DNA from 2 places in the Stutzerimonas sp. KH-1 genome. Region 2 is predicted to be linked to the other one. Evidence: riboswitches for the same ligand, from Rfam matches in the RefSeq annotation. Region 2 holds a riboswitch; the other holds the start of a gene.
What was found. Region 2 has a riboswitch for cobalamin ahead of ACX1DW_RS13190 (TonB-dependent receptor domain-containing protein). Riboswitches for the same ligand answer to the same signal wherever they lie in the genome.
Positions count from the first base shown of each region.

Region 1: it holds a riboswitch for cobalamin, as region 2 does, so the genes downstream of both, btuB (TonB-dependent vitamin B12 receptor) here and ACX1DW_RS13190 (TonB-dependent receptor domain-containing protein) in region 2, are expected to answer to the same signal.

Region 1 covers NZ_CM137011.1:2,138,757-2,145,900, reverse strand. The annotation lists gene ACX1DW_RS10265 (C40 family peptidase) at 1-202, shown strand, start outside; gene ACX1DW_RS10260 (C40 family peptidase) at 279-803, shown strand; gene nhaD (sodium:proton antiporter NhaD) at 996-2,249, shown strand; gene ACX1DW_RS10250 (metallophosphoesterase family protein) at 2,274-3,077, opposite strand; cobalamin riboswitch at 3,223-3,442, shown strand; gene btuB (TonB-dependent vitamin B12 receptor) at 3,561-5,414, shown strand; gene ACX1DW_RS10240 (hypothetical protein) at 5,461-6,030, shown strand; gene cobO (cob(I)yrinic acid a,c-diamide adenosyltransferase) at 6,027-6,638, shown strand; gene ACX1DW_RS10230 (cobyrinate a,c-diamide synthase) at 6,726-7,144, shown strand, end outside.
Region 2 covers NZ_CM137011.1:2,730,899-2,738,042, reverse strand. The annotation lists gene ACX1DW_RS13210 (retropepsin-like aspartic protease family protein) at 1-300, shown strand, start outside; gene ribA (GTP cyclohydrolase II) at 423-1,040, shown strand; gene ACX1DW_RS13200 (hypothetical protein) at 1,037-1,444, shown strand; gene ACX1DW_RS13195 (cobalamin-binding protein) at 1,444-2,244, shown strand; gene ACX1DW_RS13190 (TonB-dependent receptor domain-containing protein) at 2,267-4,132, opposite strand; cobalamin riboswitch at 4,229-4,445, opposite strand; gene ACX1DW_RS13185 (AAA family ATPase) at 4,518-7,144, opposite strand, start outside.

The DNA of each region.
Region 1 (7,144 bases), 590 kb from region 2:
CTTCAACAACCGCGGCCGTGGCCGAGTCAGCCACGCCGGCATCTACATCGGCGACGACCAGTTCATCCACGCCTCCAGCAGCCGCAGTGGTGGCGTGCGCGTCGACAGCCTGGACGACAAGTACTGGCGCGCCAGCTACATGGAAGCCAAGCGCGTGCTCGCCCTGGCTTCGGACCTGGTTCCGCACACGTCCCAGCACTGATCCCGCGACCTGCGGGGGTTGCGTCTTCCCGTACATGCCGGCAGAGTGATGGCTCATTTGCCTGGACCGCTCTGCCATGCACTATCCGGCTCGTCTCACGCTCGTTGTTCTGACTGCGCTGCTGACCGCCTGTGCCGGGCAGGCGCCCACGCCGCCACTCGTGCAGACGCCCAAGGCCCATCAGGCCGTACCCGGCGCCGCTGAAGACGTGCTGTTCAGCGCGATTGGCCTGGTCGGCACGCCTTATCGCTGGGGCGGCAACACGCCGGACAGCGGCTTCGACTGCAGTGGCCTGATCGGCTACGTCTACCGCGGCGCAGCCGGCATCCAGCTCCCTCGCACCACTCAAGCCATGAGCAATTTGCGCGGCCCGTCGGTACGGCGCGACGCACTGCAGCCCGGCGATCTGGTGTTCTTCGCGACCAGCGGTGGGCGCCGGGTCAGCCACGCAGGCATCTACGTTGGCGAAGACCGCTTCGTTCACGCGCCATCATCTGGCGGCACGGTACGTCTGGACAGCCTTACTGCCGACTACTGGCACAAGAGTTATCTGGGCGCCAAGCGCGTGCTCGACCAGGAGCAACTGGCCCGCAACCCCTGAGCGTCATCCGCATAGAACCCCCGTCGTAGACGCCCTGTCTTTAGTCGTACTCATATGCTGAAACATTCTGCGTTTGACACGCGGTGATTCCGCTCGCCTGGCGCTTTGGCTAACATGCGCATCCCCAATTCCTCCCCGTGCGTCGTTCCGTCGCGCACAGACCCTTTTTCCCCACTTCCCATTAGGTGAGATATGCCTGAATTGCTGACGTACGTGCTGATTGCACTGGCGGTGGCGGCGCTGCTTGGCGTCGTGCTCGAAGAAATTACCCACGTGAACAAGGCCAAGGTGACGCTGTTCTTCGGCACGCTGGCCTGGCTGCTCTTGTTCATCTTTGCTCCGGCGGGCGAGGCGCGGGAAACCGTGCTGGAAAGCCTCAACGAGAACATCGCCGAGATTGCCGGTTTGTGGATCTTCTTGGTGGCGGCGATGACCTTCGTCGCCTACCTGAACAAGAAGGGCATGATCGAGAATTTGATCTATCTCGTCCTGCCGAAAAGAATCAGTGAGCGCGCGCTGCTGTTTCTCACCGCGACCTTCTGCTTCGTGTTCTCGTCGCTGGCCGACAACATCACCGCGACGCTGGTTTCCATCACCCTGATCCTCTCGCTGCAGCTGGATAGGGCGAAGACCATCAAGTTCGCGACACTGGTGGTTTTCTCCGTCAACTCCGGTGGCGTCGCGCTGATTACCGGTGACGTCACCACGCTGATGATCTTCCTCGCCGGCAAGGTGGCGATCCTCCAGCTGCTGGCACTGGCCGTACCGGCATTTATCGCGGTAATGGTGCTGGCGGCCATGCTGTCGATCGGCATGAAAGGCGAGGTAGCGGTGCAGGGCCATCGCAACGATGTGCGCGGCGTGGATGTGGCTATTGCGCTGATCTTCCTCTGCACCATTCTGAGCACCATCGTCGGCAACTTCCTGTTCCAGATTCCGCCGGTGCTGACCTTCCTCGCCGGCCTCTCGGTGATGTTCCTGGTTGCGCGCTTCTTCAGCGACGACAACGACTCCGATCCGATTCTCGAATACGTACGCCAGGTGGAGTTCGAAACGCTGTTCTTCTTCCTCGGCATCCTCCTGCTGGTCGGCATGCTCAAGGAGATTCGCGTGCTCGACGGGCTGGTGCACATCTATGACCAGGTCCCCGCCGTCATGGCCAACTACCTGATGGGCCTGATGTCGGCAGCCATCGACAACGTGCCGCTGACCGCAGCGCTGCTCAAATCCGGGTTGGAAATGGGCGTTGCCGAATGGATGGTGCTGACCTACGCGGTCGGTGTCGGCGGTTCGCTGCTGGTGATCGGTTCGGCCTCCGGTATCGTCGCGATGAGCAAGGTGCCGGGGCTGACCTTCGGTAGCTATCTGCGTTACATGCTCTACCTGTTCATCGCCTTCAACATCGGCTTCGCCGGTGTCTATCTGGTCGGCCTGTCGGTGGGCTGACCGCGGTTCGCGCGCGACCGCGGGTTACCAGCTCAGGTTGAAGTGCGAACCCAGCACGAAGCGACCGTCGAGCAGGTCCCAGCGCTCGACGCAGACCTTCTTCTGCTCGCCGGGGTGCAGCTTCAGGCGGTTGAAGGAGTTCGGCGAGGTGCCACGCAGGCGGGTCGAGAGCGTGGTGCCCGCCTGCACCATCCAGATCTCCCGCGCAAGGCCGCTGTACTGTCTGGACAACGGCAGCACGTAGGGCAGGTGGATGTGTCCGCCCATGACCAGATCCAGGCCATGCTCGGCCCAGCGCTGCAGCGCGGGTTCGGCGCCGTGCTGCAGGTTGCTCAGATCGCTCGGCACCATCGCGCCGAACGGCTGGTGGGCCACCACGATGCGAATCTTGCGCGGGTCACCCTCGGCCAGCCGCTGCGCCACCCGTTCCACTTGCCGCCCCGTCACCACGCCGTCCTTGTGCCGGCGCGGATGAGTGGTATTGAGCCCGATCACCAGCATGTCGTCGTTCTCGAATACCGGCTCCAGCTCATCACCGAAGTGTCGCCGGTAGTTGCCGTACGGTGTGAACAGACGGGCGAAGAGGTTGTACAGCGGGATGTCGTGATTGCCCGGAATCACCAGCGTATCGCCGACGCCGTCGGCCTCCAGCCGACGGACGAAGGCCGCGGCACTGGCGAACTGGCCGCGGCGGGCGCGCTGGGTGATGTCGCCGGAGAACACCAGCAGATCGGCTCGATGCTCACTTACATGATCCTCCAGCGCCTGGACCACGGCTGGTTGCTCGGTGCCGAAATGGGTGTCGGAGATCTGCACGATGCTGGTCATGGGCTTGGCTGAGGGTCCTGGCTGTTTGCTGGCATTGTTGCATTCGAATCCTTTCGGCGTCCGCCGTTCCAAGCGGCGAGATGCAAGCGAAGATTGCAGAGGCCGTGCGACAACCTCGTGGTTGCGTGATGCCCGACCTTGGACTAACCTCCGCGTCGCCTCAGGTGCCCCCTGGCCTTGTGCCAGACGGGTGAAACAGGGAAGCCGGTCCATTCTCACGAAGATTCCGGCGCTGCCCCCGCAACGGTAGGCGAGTCGAGAAACCGCAACGGCCACTGTGCTCAACGCATGGGAAGGCGCGGTTTCGGGATGCCGCAAGGCATACGCTCGCAAGCCCGGAGACCGGCCTGTCGCATTTCACTGACAGTGCGGCGGGCGCTGGGCGGGTGCATATCCCTCGCGGTATTCACTTCCTTTTGCGGTTCCTCCGTCTGTCTTCGTCGACTTTCAGTCGTGCGGGTGGGCACGACGGAGACCTGAACCTTGACTGGCAAGCCCCGTTTCAAGCCAGCGGCCTATGTGCTGCTCGGCAGTTTTCCCTTTTCCATCGGCCAACTGGCCGCAGCCCCGCTGGACCTCGAACAGCAGGTGGTGACCGCCACCCGTACCGCGCAAACCGCCCAGCAGAGCCTGGCCGCAGTCACCGTGCTGGACCGCGAGCGCATCGAGCGTAGCCAGGCGGCTTCGTTACCCGAGCTGCTCAAGCAGGTGCCTGGCGTTTCGCTGGCCAACAACGGCGGGCCTGGCAAGTCCACCTCGCTGTTCATGCGCGGCACCGAATCTGATCACGTGCTGGTGATGATCGACGGCATCAAGATCGGCTCGGTCTCGGGCGGCGGCGCGGCCCTGCAGGATCTGCCGCTGGAGCTGATCGAGCGCATCGAGGTGGTCCGCGGTCCGCGTTCCAGCCTGTACGGCTCGGAGGCCATTGGCGGAGTGATCCAGATATTCACCCGCAAGGGCCAGGGGCAGGGCGTCAAGCCGTTCTTCTCGGCCGGCTACGGCACCCATGACACCTACACGGGCAGCGCCGGCGTTTCCGGCGGCGACGGTCGTGGCTGGTACAGCCTGGGTGTCAGCGGTTCGGACACCGACGGCATCAACGTCAAGTCGGCGGACACTAGCGGCTACGAACGTGACACCGATGGCTATCGCAACCTGTCCGCGACCCTGAGTGCCGGTTACCGCTTCGACAACGGCCTGGAACTGGACGCCAACCTGCTGCAGGCCAAGTCCCATAACGACTACGACAGCGTGAACCGGGCCCGCACGTCCGGTTTCGGCGCCAATGCCGATGGTGAGTCGAGGATCTTCGGCACCCGCGCGCGCTTCAGTCCGCTGGAACCCTGGCGGGTGACGCTGCAGGCCGGGCGCAGCGAAGACAAGTCCGATGCCTATCAGGACGGGCAGTTCTATTCACGCTTCGACAGCCGTCGCGACACGCTCAGCTGGCAGAACGATATCGAGCTGACTGCGGGGCATACGCTGATCCTGGGTGCCGATCACCAGCGCGACGAGGTCAACGGCACCACGGTCTATGCCGAGGACTCCCGGGACAACGACGGCTATTTCGCGCAGTACCTGGGCGAAGTCGGCCGCCATGATTGGCAGCTGTCGCTGCGCCGGGACGACAACGAGCAGTTCGGCCAGCACGACACCGGCAACATCGGCTACGGCTATGCGCTGACCGACTGGCTGCGCGGCACCATCAGCTACGGCACGGCATTCAAGGCACCAACCTTCAACGAGCTGTATTTCCCCGATTACGGCAATCCCGAGCTGGATGCGGAAACCTCCGAAAGCCTCGAAGTCGGCCTTGCCGGGCAGCATGGCTGGGGCCACTGGGCAGTGAATGCCTATCGCACCGTGGTCGATGAACTCATCGCCTATGACGCCAGCATTTCCGCGCCGGCCAACGTGCAGGAAGCGCGCATCCGCGGGGTCGAGCTAGTTCTCGGCAGCCAGTTGCTCGGCTGGGACTGGAATGCCAACTACAGCCTGCTGGAACCAGAGAACCGCTCCGCCGGCGCCAACCGCGGCAACGAACTGGCGCGCCGGGCCAAGCAGCTGTTCAACCTCGATGTCGATCGCCGGTTCGGCGCCTTTAGCGTCGGCGCCAGCCTGCATGCCGAAGGGCAGCGCTACGACGACCTGGCCAACGCCCGCGAGCTGTCCGGCTACGCCACCCTCGATCTGCGCGGTGAATACCGCATCACCCCCGAGTGGCGCCTGCAGGCGCGCGTCGCCAACCTGCTGGACGCCGACTTTGAGACCGCCGAGGGCTACAACCAGCCCGGCCAGGCGGCCTATCTGACGGTGCGCTACCAGGCCCTGTAAGACCGCGGCGCGGGCATGTCGTCCGCGCCCATAGAAGGAGACTGCAATGATCAAGCTTGCCCCGAGATACCAGCTGCTGGTCGGCCTCGCGCTTGCCGCGCTGCTGGCCATGACCCGCGGACAGCACTTCGCTAGCGTCAACCTGCCGAGCGCGTCCTGGGCGGTGTTCTTCCTCGCCGGTGTGCTCGTACGGCCGAAGTGGGTGTTTCCGGCACTGTTTCTCGAGGCTTCGCTGCTGGATTTCGCCGCCATCCAGTGGGCCGGTGTCAGCGACTGGTGCATGTCGCCGGCGTACTGGATGCTGGTGCCGGCATACGGTTCGCTGTGGCTGGGCGGTCGACTCTACGCCCGTCTGCATCGTGACCATTTCAGCAGCCTGGCGACCCTGGCGCTGTGCGTGATGGCGAGCGCCTTCGTTTGCTACCTGTTCTCTGGCGGCGGCTTCCTCTATTTCTCCGGGCGCTACCCGGAGCCGACGCTGGCGCTGCTTATCGAGCGCATCGCCACCTATTACCCGCGCTACCTGTCGACCCTGGCGCTGTATGTCGGCGTCGCCGCGCTGCTGTTCGTCGGCCTGCGCGCCTGGGCCGGGCAGCGAGACGAGGCCCGCGCATGAGCGAATCCAGCGAACGCGACGAACGCCACAAGGCGCGCATGCAGCGCAAGAAGGCGCTGATGGACGAGAAGATCGCCGAGGCGCAGGACGAGTACGGCCTGCTGCTGGTGCATACCGGCAACGGCAAGGGCAAGAGCAGCTCGGCCTTCGGCATGCTGGCGCGTGCGCTCGGCCATGGCATGAAGGTCGGCGTGGTGCAGTTCATCAAGGGCGCGGCCAGCACCGGCGAGGAGGCGTTCTTCCGGCGCTTTCCGGACGAGGTGCGCTACCACGTCATGGGCGAGGGCTTCACCTGGGAAACCCAGGATCGCCAGCGTGACATCGCCAAGGCCCGCGAAGCCTGGGCGGCGGCGGCCGAGTTGCTGGCCGATCCCGAGATTGGCCTGGTGGTGCTCGATGAGCTGAACATCGCATTGAAGTACGGCTACCTGGAGCTCGCGCCGGTGCTTGCCGACATCGAGTCGCGGCCGCTGCTGCAGCACGTGGTGGTCACCGGCCGCGGCGCGCCGGACGGGCTGATCGAGGCGGCGGACACCGTCACCGAGATGGGCCTGATCAAGCACGCGTTCAAGGCGGGTGTTAAGGCGCAGAAAGGAGTCGAGTTCTGATGATCGTTTCGACCAGTGAGGGTGGATGGGTGAAGCGTCATCCACCCTACGGCGCCTGCCTGTGCGAAATGGCGAAGGGAGGTCGCAATGACCAGTAGAAACTGCCCGGCGCTGTTGATCGCCGCGCCGGCCTCCGGCCAGGGCAAGACCACCGTCACCGCGGCTCTGGCCCGGTTGCATGCGCGGCAGGGCAAGCGCGTGCGGGTGTTCAAGTGCGGGCCGGACTTTCTCGACCCGATGATCCTCGCGCGTGCCAGTGGCAAGCCGGTCTATCAGCTCGACCTGTGGATGGTCGGCGAAGAGGAGTCGCGACGCCTGCTCTGGGAAGCGGCGGGCGAGGCCGACCTGATCTTGATCGAGGGCGTGATGGGTCTGTTCGATGGCGCGCCCTCGGCGGCCGATCTGGCGCGGCGCTTCGGCGTGCCGGTGCTGGCGGTCATCGACGGCTCGGCCATGGCGCAGACCTTCGGCGCCATGGCGCACGGGCTGAGCAGCTTCCAGCCGGA
Region 2 (7,144 bases):
TTCCTCGTCGATACCGGCGCCACCTCGGTGGCGATCAACGAGCACCAGGCCCGCCGCTTGGGCATCGACTATCGCGTCAACGGCCGGCCGATGGTGGTGAGCACCGCCAGCGGCACGGCCAAGGCCTGGCGCGTGCACCTGAACAGCGTCAAGGTCGGCGCGATCGAAGTGCTTGGCGTCGAGGCCGTCGTCGTCGAGGGCGGCTCGCCCACCGAGGCGCTGCTTGGCATGAGCTTTCTCGGACGGGTCAGCTGGCGCGAGGAGCAGGGCGTGCTGGTGCTGGAGTCGAAGACCTCCTGAGTTCAGGCTGATCCGTCCGCCTGCACGGCACGATAGACACACTCGACGGCGAACTCTTCAGCCAGATGTGCCCCCGGTTAGTGTTATAGTGTCCGCTTTTCTGCCGCCTGGGATTTCCGCCCGTGTCTGTCGTGTTCGTCGCCGCTTCCCAACTGCCGACACCGTTCGGCGTGTTCACCATGCATGGTTTTCTCGACCAGGACACTGGCAAGGAACATGTCGCGCTGACCCTCGGCGACGTGGCCGATGGCAAGCCGGTGCTTGGGCGTCTGCATTCCGAATGCCTGACCGGCGATGCGCTGTTCAGCCTGCGTTGTGACTGCGGCTTCCAGCTGGAAGCGGCACTGCGCGCGATTGCCGACGAAGGCCGTGGCGTGCTGCTCTATCTGCGTCAGGAAGGACGCGGCATCGGCCTGCTGAACAAGATCCGCGCCTACGAGCTGCAGGATGCCGGCGCCGATACCGTCGAGGCCAATGAGCGCCTGGGCTTCGCGCCTGATATGCGTGACTACGGTATCTGCCTGCCGATGCTCGAGCACCTGGGCATCGCCGAGATCAAGCTGATGACCAACAACCCGCGCAAGGTCAAGGCGCTGCAAGGCTTCGGCATCCGCGTGGCCGAGCGCAAGCCGCTGCAGGTCGCGCACAACCCGCACAACCGCAAGTACCTCGCCACCAAGGCCGGCAAACTCGGCCACATGCTCGGCGAGATCCACCAGGGTGAAGCCGAGCAGTCGTGAACCGCCTCGCCGTTCGCCGCCAGCTCGCGCGTGACGGCTGGCTGCACACCCTCCTGATGGTGATACCTGTGCTGGCGCTGGGCCGTGCACCGGCACTGAGCGTTGACTGGGGCCTGCCTCTTTTCGCTGCCGGCCTGGTCTCGCTGTTCTTCAGCCTGCCGGCCTTCACCGCCTTCAAGCACGCACTGATTGCCACCGAGCAGGCGTTGGGAGGCCCTATGGAGGCCGACGCCTGGGCACGCTTGCGTCGCCTCCGCCGGCGTGGGCTGCTGATCGCCTCGCTGCCGGCCTGGTTCGCGGCCGCCGGGGCTCTGCTGGGCATGGAACCGGTTGCCCGCCTGTTGCTGGTATTCGGCAGCCTGGTGCTGCTGGTGCTCTACCGTATTCCGCGGCAGCTGCACTGATGCGTCACCTTTTGCTCGCCGCTCTGGCGCTGCTGGCCACCTTGCCTGCGGTGGCCGCGCAGCGGGTAGTAAGCCTGGCGCCCTCGCTCAGCGAAATCATGCTGGAACTCGATGCCGTAGATCGCCTGGCCGGTGTGCTGGACGGCGGCGAACGTCCTGCGGCCCTGGCTCAGGTGCCATCGGTGGGGCGTTATGGCCAGGTCGAGATGGAGACCTTGCTCAGCCTGCGCCCCGATCTGGTCCTGCTCTGGCCGGACAGCGTGCCGCGCAGCCAGCGCGAGCAGCTGCAGCAGTTCGGTGTTCCCGTGCTGGTGGTGGCGCAGACTCGCCTCGACGGGCTGGCCGAGCAATTCAGGGTGATCGGCCAGGCGGTCGGCCGCACGGAGCAGGGCGAGCGCCTGGCCGAGGCGTTTCGCGCCGGCCTCGCCGAGCTGCGCACAGCCTACGCCCGTGAACGGCCGTTGCGGGTGTTCTACCAGGTCTGGAACCGCCCGCTGTATACCCTCGGCGGGCAGCAGATCATCAGCGAAGCGATCGAGGTGTGTGGCGGGCGCAACGTCTTCGCCGACCTGACCCTGGCCGCGCCGCAGGTGAGCATCGAAGCGGTGCTCGCCCGCGACCCGCAAGTCATCCTGGCCGGCAGCGGGGCGCAGCTGGACGAGTGGCAGGCCTGGCCACAGCTCGATGCCGTGCGCAACGGGCGATTGCTGGAAGTGCCGGACAAGGGCCTGGAGCGACCGAGCTTCCAGATGCTGGGGGCGATCCGGAAGCTCTGCGAGGTGATGGCGGCAGCGCCCTGAGCGGGCGTGCCGGTAGACGCCATTACAGTGACGGAGTCCAGGTGACGGCGAGTAGCGCGGTGCGACCCTGCTCCTTGTAGCCGTAGGCGCTGTCCATGTTGGCGAATTCGCGCTGGTACAGGGCAAGGTGATAGTCCTTGTTCAGCACGTTATCCAACTTGGCTTCCCAGCGAATCTCGGGGGTTGCCTGCCAGCTCGTGCGAAGGTTCAGCACGGCATACCCTGGGATTGTGGTGCGCTCAGACTCGTAGCTTGAATTGAACGCGCTGTCGTCGAAGCGCTGGCTGAAGGCCTGCCAGGTCGCACCGACTCCGAATGCGCCGAACTGACGGTCTATATCCAGGCTTAGCGAGCGCTTGGCGCGGCGTTGTAGTACGCGGCCGCTGTCCCTATCGCGTGGATCAATGACACTAACGCCGAGGCTCGCCTGCCAGCCCAACAGCTCACGCGCCGCGCTGGCTTCGAAACCGTTGATCCGTGCCTGGCTGACGTTTTCCATCCGGGTTCCACCCCAGGCAATCATGTCTTCGACATCGGTGCGATAAAGGGAGGCTTCCAGTTGGGTCTCTTCGAATTCGCCGCGCCATTGCAATTCGTACGTCTTCGAAGTCTCCGGCTTCAGGTCCGGATTGGGTCCCCAGGCGGGCGGTGCGTAGAGGTCGGTGAACGTCGGGGCGCGGAAGCCCTCGCCATAGCTCAGAATCCAGCGCTGCGACTGACCTACCGGCAGGCTGAATGCTGCGTTCCAGCTGTTGTGGCTGCCAAACTGCTGGTTGTCGTCGTGACGCAGACCCAGCTCGGTGCCGAAGTGTTCGCCCTGGAAGCTGTGCTGAGCAAAAAAGGCGAGATTGTCGCGGCTGTCTTCCTGGTAGGCGGTGGTGGCATCGAGGCGGTCCTCGTACCAGTCGCTGCCCACGCTAAGCTGCTGACGCTCGCTCAGCTGCAAACGGTTGATCCAGGCTGCAGAGTGGCGGGTGGTCTCCAGCAGACCGTCATTGTAGTTGGAGCCGACCGCGCGGTTGCGATCGAAGCTGCGACCCAGCTCCAGACGGCTGTTCCAGACGTCGCTTAGCTGGCCGTCCAGATAACCGCTGTAGCTGCTGACGCGAAACTCGTCCTGCGGTGTGCCCGGGGCGAACTCGTAGGCATCGTCATACTCGTTCTTGCCGCGCTGGTCGTTGAGACTCAAACCGGCTTTCCAGTCCGCATCGAACTGGTGATCCAGCTTCAAGTGCAGGGCCTTGTTGCGCTGGCCATCGTTGTCTTGGTCAGCGCCGCGATTGTCGCGGGTGATGTCGAAGCCGTCGCGCTCGTCTAGGCTGGCGCCCAGATGGATGCGAGTCTGTTCCGTTCCGGCTGCCAGGCTCAGGCTGCGCTGAAAGGTCTGGTCGCTACCGGCGGCCAGGCGGACTTCCGGATTTATTCCGGGTTTGCCGCCACGGGTAAAGATCTGGATGACGCCACCAATGGCATCCGCACCGTAAAGCGAGGAGCGCGGGCCACGGATCACTTCGACGCGCTCGATGTTGTCGATAGCCAGGTAGTCGAGGCGGGCGAAACCGCTGGTGGCTGAAGCGATGCGTTGGCCATCGACCAGCACCAGCGTTTGTGCAGTACCGGTGCCGCGCAGCGATAGCGACGCCACACCGCCAGGGCTGCTTACCTGTACGCCTGGCACACGCCGCAGCAGCTCAGGCACGCTGCGTGCCTGCAGGCGTTCGATATCGGCGCGAGTGAAGACGGTATTGGCTGCAGTGGCCTGGGCGCGGGGTTCGGCCTGGCGGGCCGAGGTGATAAGCATGCTCGGCAGTTCCTGCTCGGCATCGGCAGCAAACACCTGCGCGCCAGGCAGCAGCGCCACGGCGAGGGCAAGTCGGGACAGTTTCATTCTTGGAATTCCTCAAAAGATCGCAGACTTTTGAGGAGGGCAGGAACAAGCGCGGGAATTACGGCGGCAGCGCTTGACGGTGCTGCCCTCCGCAACACCAGTCGAATCCGTCAGGCCGGTCTCCGGGCTTTCGACGCGCATCACGCTCACCTTCCCATGTCGGAACACAGTGGCTGTCGAGCGGACGGCGATCCCTGAGGATCGCGGTCGATTACCGTTGCGGGGGCAGCGCCGGCCTTGCTCTTCGAGCGCACCGGCTTCCCGTTTAATGCGGACCTTTTGGTCGCGCACACCTGGGCGGATAAGAAAACGCGCGAACCTTACGGCCGATGCTGGCGAAACACAAGCGGACCAATGGCCGCAAGGTCTGCCAGCCCGGCGACCGCTAGGACAGTCCGCCGACGATCTTCAGCCCGCTCTGCCCATTGCCCTGACGACGCACCTGGATTTGCACCGGGATGCGTTCGTGCATCTCGGCGACGTGGCTGATCACTGCCACCTTGCGGCCCTGGGCCTGCAGCGAATCCAGCGCGTCCATGGCGATCTGCAGCGACTCGGGGTCGAGGCTGCCGAAGCCTTCGTCGATGAACAGCGATTCGATTTTCAGCTTGCTCGAGGCCATCGAGGCCAGGCCCAGCGCCAGGGCCAGCGAGACGAGAAAGGTCTCGCCGCCGGACAGCGAATGTACCGAGCGCAGCTCGTCGCCCATCTCGGTATCCATCACCAAGAGGCCCAGCGGACTTCCGCCGCGCTTGAGCCGATAACGGCGCGCCAGCTGACGCAGCTGCACGTTGGCGTGTTGCACCAGCAGGTCGAGATTGTAGGCCTGGGCGATCTTGCGGAAGGCGCCGCCGTCGCTAGAGCCGATCAGCGCGGCGATACGCCCCCAGCGCTGCATTTCGGCGCGCGCCTCGTCGATCTGCGCCAGCAGCGCCTGGCTTTGGCTGCGACGCTTGTCGTCGTCGAGCAGCGCGGCGCGGGTTTCGGCACAGCGCTGCTCGGCCTGTTCGCAGCGCTGCAGCTGTTCGGCGTGTGCCTGTTGCAGCTGCGTGGCCTCAGGCGCCTCGGTCTGTTGCTGCTGATGGCTGGCCAGTCGGGCGAGACAGCCGTCGAGTCGCTCGCGACAGCGGGTCAGAGTTTCGGCGTTGTCTCGCAGGCGCTGGCGCGCCTCGCTCAGCAGTGCCTCGTCCATCTGCAGCAACTGGGCGAGGGTGGAGTCGTCCAGCGCCGGATGGGCGCTGCGCCATGCGGCGAGTTCGACCTGCAGCGCCTCGCGCTCCTGCTGCAGCTCGGCGTGGCGCTGGCGGCAGCTCTGCTGTTCGCTCTGCAAGCGGGTCAGACCGAGCCTGCCGTCGTTGAGTTGGCGGTCGATTTCGACCTGGGCCTGGCGCGCGGCCTGGATGGCCAGGTCCAGTTGCTGCTGCCAGGTATTGGCGCTGGGCTGCTCGCCGAGGCTGGTCTGCAGCGCCTGCCGGCAGGCCAGCAGCAGCTTCTCGCGTTCGGCCAGGCGTGCCTGGCAGCTCGCCTGCTTCTCCTGGCGATGGCGCTGCTGCAGCTGTTCGTCGCTTTGGCGCTGCTCGCACTGGCGCAGCTCCTCGGCCAGCTCGGCTTGCGCCTGCAGTTGCTGCAGGCGCGTGGCGATGTCGGCGTCCAGCTGCATAAAGGTCTGCGCCGGATCTTCGCGCCAGCGCTGCAGTCTTTCGCCGGGCAACAGTTCGGCGAAGGCCGTCAGCTCTGCGTCGAGCTGCTGGGCGTCGCGGGCGAGGGCATCGCGCTGGCGCTCGAGCTGCTGGGTCGCTTCGACGCAGGCCTCGCGCGCGGCCTGCCAGGTCTGCTGCAGGGTTTCGCTGCGCTGCTGCAACCCGAGCAGTTGTTGTTGCTGCCGGCTGGCATCGGCGATCTGCTGGTTCAGGGTCGCCACGCGGGCTCCCAGCCAGTCCGCGCGCATTCCTTCGGGTTGGCGAAGCAGTTCGGCATGCGCTGACAGGGCGTGTAGACGCGGGGCCAGCGTCTGCAGCTGCGCCTCGACCTCGCTCTGACGCTGCTGGCTCTGGCGCAACTGGGTGCTGAGCGCGACGTGGCGGTCGCGCAGTTCCTGCAGGCGCTGTTCCTGGGCCTGCAGCGCTTCGCGCGCGCGTTCGGCCTCGCGGTCGTCCTGCTGATCGAGGCCGGCGAGCATGGCATCGGCCGCATGCCAGGGATGTTCCTGGCTGCCGCAGACCGGGCAGGGCTCGCCCGGCACCAGCGCGGCGCGTAGCGCCTCGACATTCGCACTGCGCGCCAGGCGCTGGCGTTCGAGCAAGGCAAGGGTGACGTTCAGCGCCTGCTCGGCGGCGTCGCGCTCGGCGCGGACCTGTTTGCCCAGCGGCACCAGGCCGTCCAGCTCCACCTGCTGGCCGGTAGCGGCGTCGGCCAGTTCGCGCCGGCTGGTTTCGAGCCCGCGTTGCTGCGCCCAGAGTTCGCGCAGAGCCGCGGTTTCGCGCTCGGCCTGGCGCCATTGGTCCAGCTGCCCGTGCAGTTGGGTGAGCTGTTCGGCCAGGCCGACTTCGCTGCCGCGCTCATGCTGCAGAGCGTCCAGCGCCTCGCGGGCCAGGCTTTGCTGGGTTTCGGCGGCCTTGGCCCGCGCTTCCAGTGCCGGGAGTTCGCCCTGACCTTGCTGCAGCCGTGCCGCCAGCTGCACGGCCTGTTGCAGGCGCGGGCGATAGCCGTCCCAGGCGCTGCAGAGCGGTTGCAGCGCGGCGCTCTTGTCCAGTTGCTGGCTTAGCGCGGCAAGTTCCGCCGCGGCGCACTGCTGGCGCTCGGCGAGCTGCGTGAGCGTCGCTGCGCCTGCAGTCACCTCGGCATCGGCCCGGGTGCTGTCCTCGCGGATAGTGGTCAGGTCGGCGTTCAGATGCTGCAGGCGTTCCTCTTCACGGCGCGCCTGGACGAGCCGCGGCTCGGCGTCCTGGCGCGCCTGTTCGGCCGAACGCAGTTGCTCGCTGGCGGCGCTGCATTGGCTCTGCAGCTCGGCCA